2 regions of the Marinococcus sp. LNHM3E3-2.2 genome follow, and region 2 is predicted to be linked to the other one. Evidence: a T-box and tRNA genes for the amino acid it is inferred to sense, from the RefSeq annotation. Region 2 holds a T-box; the other holds one or more tRNA genes.
What was found. The T-box of region 2 lies ahead of pheS (phenylalanine--tRNA ligase subunit alpha). A T-box ahead of a tRNA ligase gene usually reads a tRNA of that ligase, here a tRNA-Phe.
Positions count from the first base shown of each region.

Region 1: it encodes a tRNA-Phe, which carries the amino acid that the T-box ahead of pheS (phenylalanine--tRNA ligase subunit alpha) is inferred to sense. The anticodon was not compared.

Region 1 covers NZ_JBQLIC010000002.1:131,148-137,240, forward strand. Annotated here, with positions in the region: gene dnaB (replicative DNA helicase) at 1-600, shown strand, start outside; gene ACTRXF_RS03210 (adenylosuccinate synthase) at 821-2,113, shown strand; tRNA gene ACTRXF_RS03215 (tRNA-Lys) at 2,256-2,331, shown strand; tRNA gene ACTRXF_RS03220 (tRNA-Glu) at 2,337-2,411, shown strand; tRNA gene ACTRXF_RS03225 (tRNA-Asp) at 2,611-2,686, shown strand; tRNA gene ACTRXF_RS03230 (tRNA-Phe) at 2,868-2,943, shown strand; gene yycF (response regulator YycF) at 3,171-3,881, shown strand; gene walK (cell wall metabolism sensor histidine kinase WalK) at 3,885-5,735, shown strand; gene ACTRXF_RS03245 (YycH family regulatory protein) at 5,732-6,093, shown strand, end outside.
Region 2 covers NZ_JBQLIC010000007.1:10,409-16,501, reverse strand. Annotated here, with positions in the region: gene infC (translation initiation factor IF-3) at 1-606, shown strand, start outside; gene rpmI (50S ribosomal protein L35) at 649-852, shown strand; gene rplT (50S ribosomal protein L20) at 894-1,247, shown strand; gene ACTRXF_RS10500 (sigma-w pathway protein ysdB) at 1,293-1,700, opposite strand; gene ACTRXF_RS10495 (M42 family metallopeptidase) at 1,967-3,055, shown strand; gene ACTRXF_RS10490 (TrmH family RNA methyltransferase) at 3,161-3,928, shown strand; T-box leader at 3,984-4,202, shown strand; gene pheS (phenylalanine--tRNA ligase subunit alpha) at 4,251-5,285, shown strand; gene pheT (phenylalanine--tRNA ligase subunit beta) at 5,301-6,093, shown strand, end outside.

The sequences.
Region 1 (6,093 bases), on a different contig from region 2:
GGAAACATTGATGCTAACCGTCTTCGTACCGGTGCGCTTCAGGAAGAGGACTGGGAAAAGCTGACGATGGCGATGGGGAGCTTATCTTCAGCCGGTATTTTTATTGATGATTCCCCGGGCATACGGGTAAACGATATACGTGCGAAATGCCTCCGTTTGAAGCAGGAACGGGGTATTGGAATGATTCTGATTGACTATCTGCAGCTGATCCAGGGAAGCAGCAGAGGCGGGGAAAGCCGCCAGCAGGAAGTTTCGGAAATCTCCCGAAATTTAAAAGCTCTTGCGCGTGAACTTGAGGTCCCTGTAATTGCGCTCTCCCAGCTTTCCCGCGGGGTGGAATCCAGGCAGGATAAACGCCCGATGATGTCTGATTTAAGGGAATCCGGAAGTATTGAGCAGGATGCAGATATTGTATCGTTTTTATACCGTGATGATTACTATGATCAGGAATCCGAAAACCAGAATATCATTGAAATTATTATTGCCAAACAGCGTAACGGGCCGGTTGGTACGGCCGAGCTCGCTTTTATTAAAGAATATAATAAATTCGTTAATTTGGACCGGCGACACGACGATAATCAGATCCCGCCCGGAGCTTAGACTCCGGGCTTTTTGTATAAGCGAACAAATTAAGCAAATAAAACTTTTAATGTTCGTGTTTTATTGACTTTGTGTGCCGTGGTTGATAGACTATCTAAGGGATTTTCTCCATAATAAAATAAGAATATGAAAACTTTAGATGAAGCCAAGTGAACGTTATTGGATAAGCAAGAAAAATATGCCTAAGGTGCCGGCAGGAGAGATTGTGGAGGTGGACGCTGTGTCGTCAATAGTAATTGTAGGAACTCAGTGGGGAGACGAAGGAAAAGGAAAAGTAACGGATTACTTATCAGAAAATGCGGAGGTTGTGGCCCGTTACCAGGGTGGAAATAACGCTGGTCATACGATTGTCTTCGGAGGAACTAAATACAAGCTTCATTTAATTCCGTCCGGAATTTTTTATGATAATAAAACATGTGTCATCGGAAACGGAATGGTTATTGATCCGAAAGCGCTCGTTGAAGAGCTGGAATATCTGCATGAGCGCGGCGTTGATACAAGCAACCTGCGTATCAGCAACCGTGCCCACGTTATTCTTCCTTACCATCTGCGTCTCGATGCCGTGGAAGAAGACAGCAAAGGCACAAATAAAATTGGAACGACCCGTAAAGGCATTGGCCCGGCTTATATGGATAAAGCTGCCCGCGTAGGCATCCGTATTGCTGACCTTCTGGATAAAGATGAATTCCGGGAAAAACTGTCGCGGAATTTGAAAGAAAAGAACCGTCTGCTCGAAAGAATGTATGACGCAGAAGGGTTTGAGCTTGAAGATATTCTGGATGAATACTATGAGTATGGCCAGTTCTTTGCGAAGTATGTCTGTGATACATCGGTAGAGTTGAATGAAGCGATCGATAAAGGCCGCCGGGTGCTGTTTGAAGGTGCGCAGGGCGTGATGCTTGATATCGACCAGGGCACGTATCCCTTTGTCACTTCCTCAAATCCTATCGCCGGCGGCGTAACTATCGGTTCGGGAGTAGGACCGTCCAAAATTCAGCACGTGGTGGGCGTTTCCAAAGCATACACGACCCGCGTTGGCGACGGCCCGTTTCCAACAGAGCTGTCTGACGAAACCGGGGACCAGATTCGTGAAGTCGGAAACGAATACGGGACCACTACCGGCCGGCCCCGCCGTGTCGGCTGGTTCGACAGCGTAGTCGTGCGTCATGCCCGCAGGGTGAGTGGGATCACCGATTTATCTTTAAATTCCATTGATGTTTTGACCGGTATTGAAACGCTCAAAATATGCAAGGCCTATAAGTACCGGGGAGAGATTATGGAAGAATTCCCTGCGAGCCTGAAGGTACTTGCAGAGTGCGAGCCGATTTATGAAGAGCTGCCGGGCTGGACAGAAGACATCACCGGTGCTTCGTCGCTCGGGGATCTTCCGGTAAATGCCCGTCATTACATTGAACGTATTTCCCAGCTGACCAACATTCCTATCAGCATTTTCTCAGTAGGCCCGGACCGGAATCAGACAAATATGGTCCGCGGTGTATGGGCTATCCAATAAAAACCACTAAGCATCTGCCATAGAGGCGGATGCTTTTTTCAACGAATCACTTTTTTCATGCAAAACTAGTTGAAATTGCATCTGTGACGTGATAATATTACTCATGTTGTCGTTATCCACAGCGACAATTTCTTCATATTAGGAGCCATTAGCTCAGTTGGTAGAGCATCTGACTTTTAATCAGAGGGTCGGAGGTTCGAATCCTCCATGGCTCACCATGAAAGGCCCGTTGGTCAAGTGGTTAAGACACCGCCCTTTCACGGCGGTAACACGGGTTCGAATCCCGTACGGGTCACCATTTTCTTATCAAGCAGAAAATGAACATCACTGAAACAAACGATAAGATTCGCAGTGTATTCCCCCTTACTCATTTTTGGAAAGAAGACACCAGAAGGTTGAGTTTGCCAGGGAGAGAGCAAAGGAACGTACAAAGCGTACGTGACTGCAGCGAACGAAAGCAGCAGACGATAAGATTCGCAGTGTATTCTTTTTAAAAAGGGCCTGTGGTGTAGTGGTTAACATGCCTGCCTGTCACGCAGGAGATCGCGGGTTCAAATCCCGTCAGGCCCGCCATTTTATTTTCTGATTTACTCATGGCCAGGCAGCTCAGTCGGTAGAGCAACAAGCGATACTTCTCCGAATGTTCTGCGAGTTGTCCGTCCCGAATTGCTTCATCGAATAAGCAAAGAATGAGGGTAAGGACAGTAGCCCTGGAAGCAAGAGCAGTATCTAAGCAAAATTATTTTTTTAGCATGGCTCGATAGCTCAGTCGGTAGAGCAGTGGACTGAAAATCCTCGTGTCGGCGGTTCGATTCCGTCTCGAGCCACCATTTTTATAAAATAACCAGCGCCTGGACATTGACGTCCAGGCGCTTTTTTCACAGGCTTTCGGCCTCGATAGGAACAGATAAAGAGCTGTGTTACAATGTGAAAGAGAATTGTAATCCTCTTAAATATTTTGCAATAAACATAAAGAGGCATACCTTTGCAGGATGTTACTACACATAGATGATTGAATTTATGCCTTTTCACATTTGAGGAATGGAGCGGTGGGAACATGGATGAGAAAATATTAGTAGTCGATGATGAACAGCCAATTGCTGATATATTAGAATTTAATCTTCAAAAAGAAGGGTTTCAGGTTGTTTGTGCATATGACGGCGACGAAGCTTTAGAAAAGGTGGATAATTTCGGTCCGGATCTGATTCTTCTTGACGTCATGCTTCCAAACAAGGACGGCATGGAAGTATGCAGAGAAGTCCGGAAGCGGTTTGATATGCCCATCATCATGTTAACTGCTAAAGACGGGGAAATCGATAAGGTGCTCGGTCTTGAACTTGGAGCAGATGACTATGTAACCAAACCGTTCAGCAACCGGGAGCTTCTGGCCAGAGTTAAAGCCAATCTTCGCAGGAAGCAGCCGGCAGCAGAAGAAGGCAGCACCGAGCCGCAGAATGCTATAAAAATCGGTGACCTTCTCGTAGACCCGGATGCTTATTTAGTAACAAAACGTGGGGAGCCGATAGACCTTACGCATCGGGAGTTTGAACTGGTTCTTTACCTTGGCCGCCATATCGGCCAGGTAATGACAAGAGAGCATCTTCTGCAGGCCGTGTGGGGCTATGATTACTTTGGGGACGTACGTACCGTGGACGTAACGGTGCGCCGTTTAAGAGAGAAAGTAGAAGACAATCCGAGCTTCCCTGAGTGGATTGTGACAAGACGTGGTGTTGGATACTACTTAAAACATCCAGAACAGGAGAAGTAATGTATGAAGATTATCGATTTTTTCAAATCGATTCATTTTAAACTCATTTTGATCTTCGTGCTGCTGATTTTTGTAGCGATGCAGTTCATTACCGTATTTTTCACGAGCGCTCTTGAAGACACGCTCGTGGAAAATTTTAATGATACGCTCGCCGAGCAGACCGATCTTCTGGAGTATAATGTGCAGGAAGAACTGACACAGAGTCGAGGAGAAGACGATAATACGGTTCAGGAGGATATCGACAGTTTATTAAGCCAATTTGCCAATTCAGGAGCAAATAATGATCCGGGACAGTCGAGTCCGGAAGCCAGGGTGATCGGCTCCAATCAGATTATTTTAGGCACGTCGAATATAAACGAGCAGGATATCGTCAATAACCAATCGAACGATGACCTTGTGCAGCGGGCGTTATTAGGGAATACGCTTGAAGAAGTGCGCTGGGACGCCGACAGCGGCCACAGGGTCAGCTTAATTGTGCGGCCGATCGAAGAAGACGGAGAAATTCTGGGTGTATTGTACGTGCGTTCCGACATGTCGAGCGTATACAGCCTGGTAAATGACATCAGCAGTATTTTAATTGCAGCGAGCATTATTGTGCTGATTTTAAACGCCATCCTTGGTATTTTGCTAGCCCGCACGATTACAAGACCTATCGCGGACATGCAGCGCCAGGCTAAAATTATGGGGGAAGGAGACTTTTCCCGCAGAGTCCGCGTGTACGGCAACGATGAAATCGGGCAGCTGGCCCATTCCTTTAACCAGCTGACGCTGAAACTAAAAGAGAGCCAGGCAAGCACCGAGGATGAAAGGAAGAAATTAAGCTCGGTTTTGACCCATATGACAGACGGGGTTATAGCCACTGATGAACTCGGGCGCATCATTTTGATGAACAAACGCGCTGAGCAGCTGTTAAACAAAAACAGCGACGAAATGGAAGGCACGTACATTACAGAAGCTCTGCATTTGTCTGAGACGCTGACATCGAGTGATCTGTATGATTATAATGAAGCGATTATGCTGGATTTCAGCAGCGAGGAACAGGATTTTCTGCTGCAGGCCAACTTTTCCATCGTGCGAAACGAAGACGGACCGGTTACTGGTCTGATTACCGTGCTTCATGATGTCACGGAGCAGGAAAAGATCGAAAGAGAGCGCCGGGAATTTGTATCAAATGTTTCTCACGAATTAAGAACTCCGCTGACTACGCTGAAGAGCTACATGGAAGCTCTCGAAGACGGAGCGATGCAGGATGAAAATCTGGGACCCCGCTTTTTACAGGTGACCCAGAACGAAACGGACCGAATGATCCGGCTCGTGAACGACCTGCTTCAGCTTTCGCGGATGGACAGTGACGAAATCAGCCTGGACTTTTTTACTGTGGACCTGTCTGAAATGATTAATCAGGTGATTGAACGCTTTGAAATGATTAACAAGGATAAAAATATTGCTTTCTATAAAGAAGTCCCTTCCTACCCGGTATACGTAGATATGGACAAAGACAGGATTTATCAAGTCTTTGATAACGTGCTTTCAAATGCCGTGAAGTACTCGCCGGATGGCGGGGAAATCAGTGTGCAGATGTTTACTCGTGCCGATGCTGTAGACGTGGAAATCAGCGATCAGGGTGTAGGCATTCCAAAAGAAAGCCAGCACCGTATTTTTGACCGGTTTTACCGGGTGGATAAAGCGAGAGCGAGAAACCTCGGGGGCACCGGACTGGGTCTTGCGATTGCCAAGGAATTTATCCATGCGCACGGCGGAAGAATTGCGGCTGACAGTGAATGGAAAAAAGGAACCACTATATTAATTACGCTGCCATATTCAGTGATTAATAAAGCGGAGGCTGGATCATGAAAGAAACAATCAAATCCTGGGTGTTAACGATTTTAGTAATAGGCAGTCTGCTTCTTACCTGGCAGAACTGGTCGTTTCAGCCCGAATATGATAGCGTCAATTCCTCTGAAACCGTACAGGAAACGACAGAAATAGCAGAGACCCGGGAAGCAGGTGAAATCGTCCGGCCGAATCAGGGAGTAGTGCGTTCAAATGGCAGAAGTGTTCTCATGACCGAGGACCAGGCTTCAACTGACCTGGACAAAGCCTTCCGGCAGCTCGAAGAGGCAAGCATCACAGAAACATCAGCGACTGACCTGGAGCATGATGAGCTGTACGAAAACGTCTCTTCAGCAGAATATTCGATGGAGCTTGTATT
Region 2 (6,093 bases):
CAATGGTATGTATTTGCGTGGAAGCCCCGCGCACTAAATTTCTGGAGGTGGCTTATTATTCGTAAGGACCAAAAGGTAAACGAGGGCATCCGTGCCCGTGAAGTTCGACTCATCGACTCTAACGGAGAGCAGCTTGGAGTAAAATCAAGAAACGAAGCTTTAGAGCTGGCCGGGAAAGAAAACCTTGACCTTGTTCTTGTCGCTCCAAACGCAAAACCGCCTGTCTGCCGTATTATGGATTACGGTAAATATCGTTTTGAACAGCAGAAAAAAGATAAAGAAGCCCGGAAAAAGCAAAAAACGATCAACGTGAAAGAAGTTCGTTTGAGCCCGAGCATTGAAGAACACGACTTTAATACAAAACTGCGTAACGCAAGAAAGTTTTTGTCTAAAGGCGATAAAGTAAAAGCAGCTATCCGCTTCCGCGGTCGTATGATCACACACTCTGATATCGGTAAAGAGGTGCTTGACCGGTTTGCAAAAGAGTGTGAAGACGTGAGTACGATTGAAACGAAGCCGAAAATGGATGGCCGCAGCATGTTCCTCATGCTCGCTCCAAAAGCAGAGCAGGAACGGGAGCAAAAAGAAGAATCCAGTAAAGAGTAGACAGCGGTCAGCCCGTTATATTAAAAAAGGAGGATGTCACTTATGCCAAAAATGAAATCTCACCGCGGAGCAGCAAAACGTTTTCGCAAAACAGGAAGCGGCCGTGTAAAACGCGCACGCGCATTCACGAGCCATATGTTTTCGCATAAATCCCAAAAGCAAAAGCGTAACCTGCGTAAGCCGGAGCTTGTTTCCAAGTCCGACTACAAGCGTATCAAGACACTGCTGCCGAAAACGAAAAAATAAGCACGACCAAATAATTAAGATAAGCTAAGGAGGGGTTGACGATGCCAAGAGTAAAAGGCGGATATGTGGCACGTCGCAGACGTAAACGAGTATTAAAACTCGCGAAAGGTTATAGAGGTTCTAAGCATAGACTGTTTAAAACAGCACAGGAACAGGTAATGAAGTCCCTGCAGTATGCTTACCGGGACCGTCGCCAGCGCAAACGCGAATTCCGTAAGCTGTGGATTGCACGTATTAACGCAGCAGCCCGTTTAAACGGCTTGTCCTACAGCCGCATGATGCATGGCCTGAAGCAGGGCGGTATCCAAATGAACCGTAAAATGCTCGCAGACCTTGCGGTAAATGACGAAAAAGCATTTGCAGAGCTTGCTGAAAAAGCGAAATCAAACTTATAATCAAACAAAAAAGCGGAGCGCCCGGTAAATCAGGCGTTCCGCTTTTTATTGTTTCTCGGGCTGTTTTGCTTCAAGCTGCTGCATGAACTCCTTCACCGGGCTGTTCCACTCGATAGCAGCTTCCGGATAGAGGGATAAAATTTCCCGCTCGAGAAAGGTGAAATCCTCGCGCTGGAAGCCGCGCAAATGCTCACTTTCAATCACCCACAGCGAAATCGTAACGACTTCAAACGATTTTTCGGTTGTACCTACGTATTTTTCGCCTTCAAACATGACGCCTTTATGGGTCGCCAGTAAATTTTTCCGCACGTTTTGCTGGTCATCAAGCAGATAGAATTGTTTTTTATGGTGAGCTGCTTCCAGCTTTCTCCTAGAATTATTCCAGTATCTCCAAAACGAGTATATGATAATAATAAGAGCGATCAACAGCAGCACTCGTAAAAGAATACCCAATCTTTACACCCTCCTCTGCATCTATCGGATTAAGCGTACATAAGCCTTCTCATTTCTAATATATACGCACAGTCTGCTAAAAAGTTTCACAGGCACCAGGGTATGATAGATTATGTTTGAGCCCTGCGGCAAAGTTCTTTATACTGAATATGGAAGAACCCGCACCACACCGCTTGTATGGATGAGAATATTAGCCCGCAGCATTAATAATATTTTCCCTTTGCATGTGTGTGTAAAACAACCGTACATAAAGGAGGCAGCACGAAATGGCAGAATTAGACCCGACATTGCAGATGCTAAAGGACCTCACGGACGCAAACGGCGTTCCGGGGAACGAACAGGAACCGAGAAAAGTAATGACCCAGTATATTTCTCCTTACGCCGATGAAATGAGCACCGATCGGCTGGGAAGCCTGATTGCTAAAAAAACCGGACAGGCCGGCGGTCCGAAATTAATGATTACCGGACATCTGGACGAAATTGGTTTTATGATATCGGGAATCGATGAGAATGGCTTTTTGAAATTCCAGACCCTCGGGGGATGGTGGAGCCAGGTGATGCTCGCCCAGCGGGTGAATGTAATGACGAGAAAAGGAAATATTACCGGGGTGATCGGCTCAAAGCCGCCGCATATTCTTCCGGCGGAGCAGCGCAAGAAAGCAATGGAAATTAAAGATATGTTCATCGATATCGGTGCTTCAAGCAAGGAAGAAGCAGAATCATTCGGCGTGCGTCCGGGAGATTCGGTCGTGCCGGTATGTGATTTTGAAGTGATGAATAATGAAAAACTGCTGATGGCAAAAGCCTGGGACAACCGTATTGGCTGTGCTATCGCGATTGAGGTGCTGAAGCGTCTCGAAAATGAATCCCATCCGAATGAAATTTACGGCGTCGGTGCTGTACAGGAGGAAGTCGGCCTGCGCGGAGCGAAAACAGCAACCAACCTTATTCAGCCGGATATCGGCTTTGCTGTCGATGTAGGGATTGCCGGGGATACGCCGGGTGTCACAAGTAACGATGCCAGAGCGAAAATCGGCAAAGGCCCGCAGCTTCTTATGATGGACGCCTCCGTCATCGCACACAAAGGGCTGCGTGATTTCGTTGTCGGTGTGGCTGAAGAGAAAGAAATTCCTTTTCAGTTCGACATGATGGCAAACGGCGGCACAGATGCAGGGTCTATTCATCTGTCCGGCGAAGGAGTACCGGCGATGGCCATTACGATTCCGACCCGCTATATCCATACGCATGCGGCTATTCTGCACCGGGATGACTTTGAGCATGCCGTGCAGTTAATCGTAGAAATTGCTAAGCGTCTGGACCGCGACACAGTAGATTCGTTAACGTACGAAGCATAAAATACCAGCCTTTCTGTCCATGAGGGACGGGAGGGCTGTTTATTTTCTTTCTGCGGCGGGGCAAAGTGTGCTACGATGAGAGAAAATACTGGGGGAGACAGCGAAGTGAAGCGGATAGAATCGGCAAAAAACCCGAAAGTAAAAGAGATAAAAAAACTTCATAAACGTAAGGAACGTGAAAGGTCAGGGCTTTTTTTAATTGAGGGAGACCACGCGCTGACAGAAGCCGTCCGGTCGGAGGCCTGGATTGAAGAAATTTTCATTGAAGAGCATAAAGAGTGGCCGCAGGTTTTTAATGAAATTCCAACACCGGCCACAGAGGTAACAGAAAGCGTAATGAAAGAAATAAGCTTGACGGAAACCCCGAAAAATATTGTAGCTGTATGCAGAATTCCTGAATTTTCTAATGTAAGAAGCGGTGGATATTCATTTTTCGTGCTGGTGGACAGCATTCAGGACCCAGGTAACCTGGGAACAATTATCCGGACGGTTGACGCGCTTGGAAAAGGGGTAGTCGTTCTCGGCACAGGTACGGTGGATGCGTACAATGAAAAGGTGGTCCGGGCGACCCAGGGCTCACTGTTTCATGTCCCGGTACTGCAGGAGGACCTGGGTGAATGGCTGGAATGGCTGCAGGAAACGGACATTCCGTGCTTTGGCACTTCGCTTGATGAAGGTACGTCGTATTCGGCACTTGAGCCGCAGCCTTACTTTGCGTTAATCATTGGCAACGAAGGAGCCGGCGTACAAAAGAAATGGCTCGAGCGGACCGACCAGAACCTGTACATTCCGATTCCGGGCCAGGCAGAATCGTTAAATGCGGCAGTTTCTGCCGGCATTCTGCTGTATCACTTGAAGCAGACAGATTGGTGATGGTTGCAATCGGGCCAGGCTTTTTCTATAATAATTCATATTGAAACATATAAACACAAATGCGCAGATGAAGAGTAGTAGCATCGCTTCCTGCTGAACAGGGAAAAGGTATCGCTGACTGAAAATACCTTGCAGTAAGGATTTGTGAATTCGCTTCGGAGCAGCCGCTGGAGTATTCCCTGTGGAAGAAAAGCGTGCCGGAACCTGTCGTTACAGGAGAGTGAGCTGTGCACTGCAGCTAACAAGGGTGGTACCGCGAGCCTTCGTCCCTTTCAGGGAGAGGGCTCTTTTTATTTGGCATAAAAATGGAGGGAATCAGAATATGATAGAACGCTTGGAGGAGCTGCAGCAGGAAGCGCTGCAGCAGATTGAAGAAGCTGGCGATACAAAGGAATTAGAGCAGGTGAGAGTAAAATACTTAGGGAAGAAGGGTCCGATTACGGAAGTGCTCCGGGGGATGGGGCAGCTGTCCAAGGAAGAGCGTCCTGTGGTCGGCCAGAAAGGAAACGAAGTACGGGAAGCTATTCAGGAGCGTCTGGAGAAAAAAACAAAAACGCTTGCCGACGAAGCATTAAAGGAAAAGCTTGAAAAAGAAACGCTCGATGTAACACTGCCGGGACGTAAGGTCCAACGAGGGGCGAAGCACCCGCTGACAAGCGTTGTGGAAGAAATTGAAGATATCTTTATCGGTATGGGGTTTGAAGTGACTGAAGGACCGGAAGTCGAAACCGATTATTATAACTTTGAAGCGATGAATCTGCCAAAAGATCATCCGGCCCGTGACATGCAGGACTCTTTTTATGTCAGCAGTGATCTGCTGCTGCGTACACAAACGTCGCCGGTACAGGCCCGCTCGATGGAACGCCACCACGGCGAAGGGCCGGTGAAAATCATCTGCCCGGGCAAGGTCTACCGCCGGGACGATGACGATGCTACCCACTCCCACCAGTTCATGCAGATCGAAGGGCTGATGGTTGACGAAAATATCCGTATGAGTGATTTAAAAGGGGTGCTCGAAACATTTGTGAAAAAATATTTCGGAGAGGAAAGAGAAATTCGTCTCCGCCCGAGCTACTTCCCTTTTACCGAGCCGTCTGCAGAACTCGATGTTTCATGCGGTATCTGCGCCGGGGAAGGCTGCCGCATCTGCAAGCATACTGGGTGGATTGAAGTTCTCGGGTGCGGGATGGTGCATCCGCGCGTGCTGGAAATGAGCGGTTTTGACCCGGACGTATACAGCGGCTTTGCCTTTGGCATGGGAGTAGAGCGCTTCTCCCTACTGAAATACGGCATTGATGATATCCGGCATTTTTACACGAACGATATGCGCTTTTTAAAACAATTCACTCGAGTATAGAAGGAGAATGCAGATATGTTGATCTCATATAAATGGCTGAAAGATTATGTGGATATTGAAGATATTACCCCCGAAGAAATTGCCGATCGCCTGACTACAGGAGGTGTAGAGGTGGACGCTCTGTACCGGCGTGCCGAACCGATTGAGGGATGCGTGGTCGGGTATGTTACCGAAGCCGAAAAGCATCCGGATGCGGATAACTTAAACATTTGCCAGGTGCATCAGGGAGCAGAGACAGTACAGATCATCTGCGGTGCTGACAACGTGGCAGCCGGACAGAAGGTCGTAGTGGCAAAGCCGGGCACCGTTCTGCCTGGGGGGATGGAAATTAAAGCAGCGGAAATCCGCGGCCAGCAGTCCAACGGCATGATTTGTTCTCTCCAGGAGCTCGGCGTGGAAGCCAAGCTGGTGCCTAAGCATGTGGCTGAAGGCATTTTCGTTTTTGACGAGGATCCGGAGACGGGATCGGATGCGGTAAAAGCTCTTGGCTGGGACGATACAGTGATGGATCTGGATATTACGCCAAACCGTGCCGACTGCCTGAATATCCTCGGGGTCGCCTACGAAGTGGCAGCTCAGCTGGACCGGACCGTCCGGCTCCCTGTGACTTCGGTAAAAGAAAGCGAAAAGCCTGCATCAGCAGCGGTTAATGTGAAAATCGAAAACGGCGAAGACACTCCTTATTACGGAGCGAGAGTCGCGGAAAACATTCAGGTGAATCCTTCTCCGTACTGGATGCAGAACCGCTTGATGGCTGCCGGCATCCGGCCGATCAGCAACATCGTGGACATTACCAACTATGTGCTGC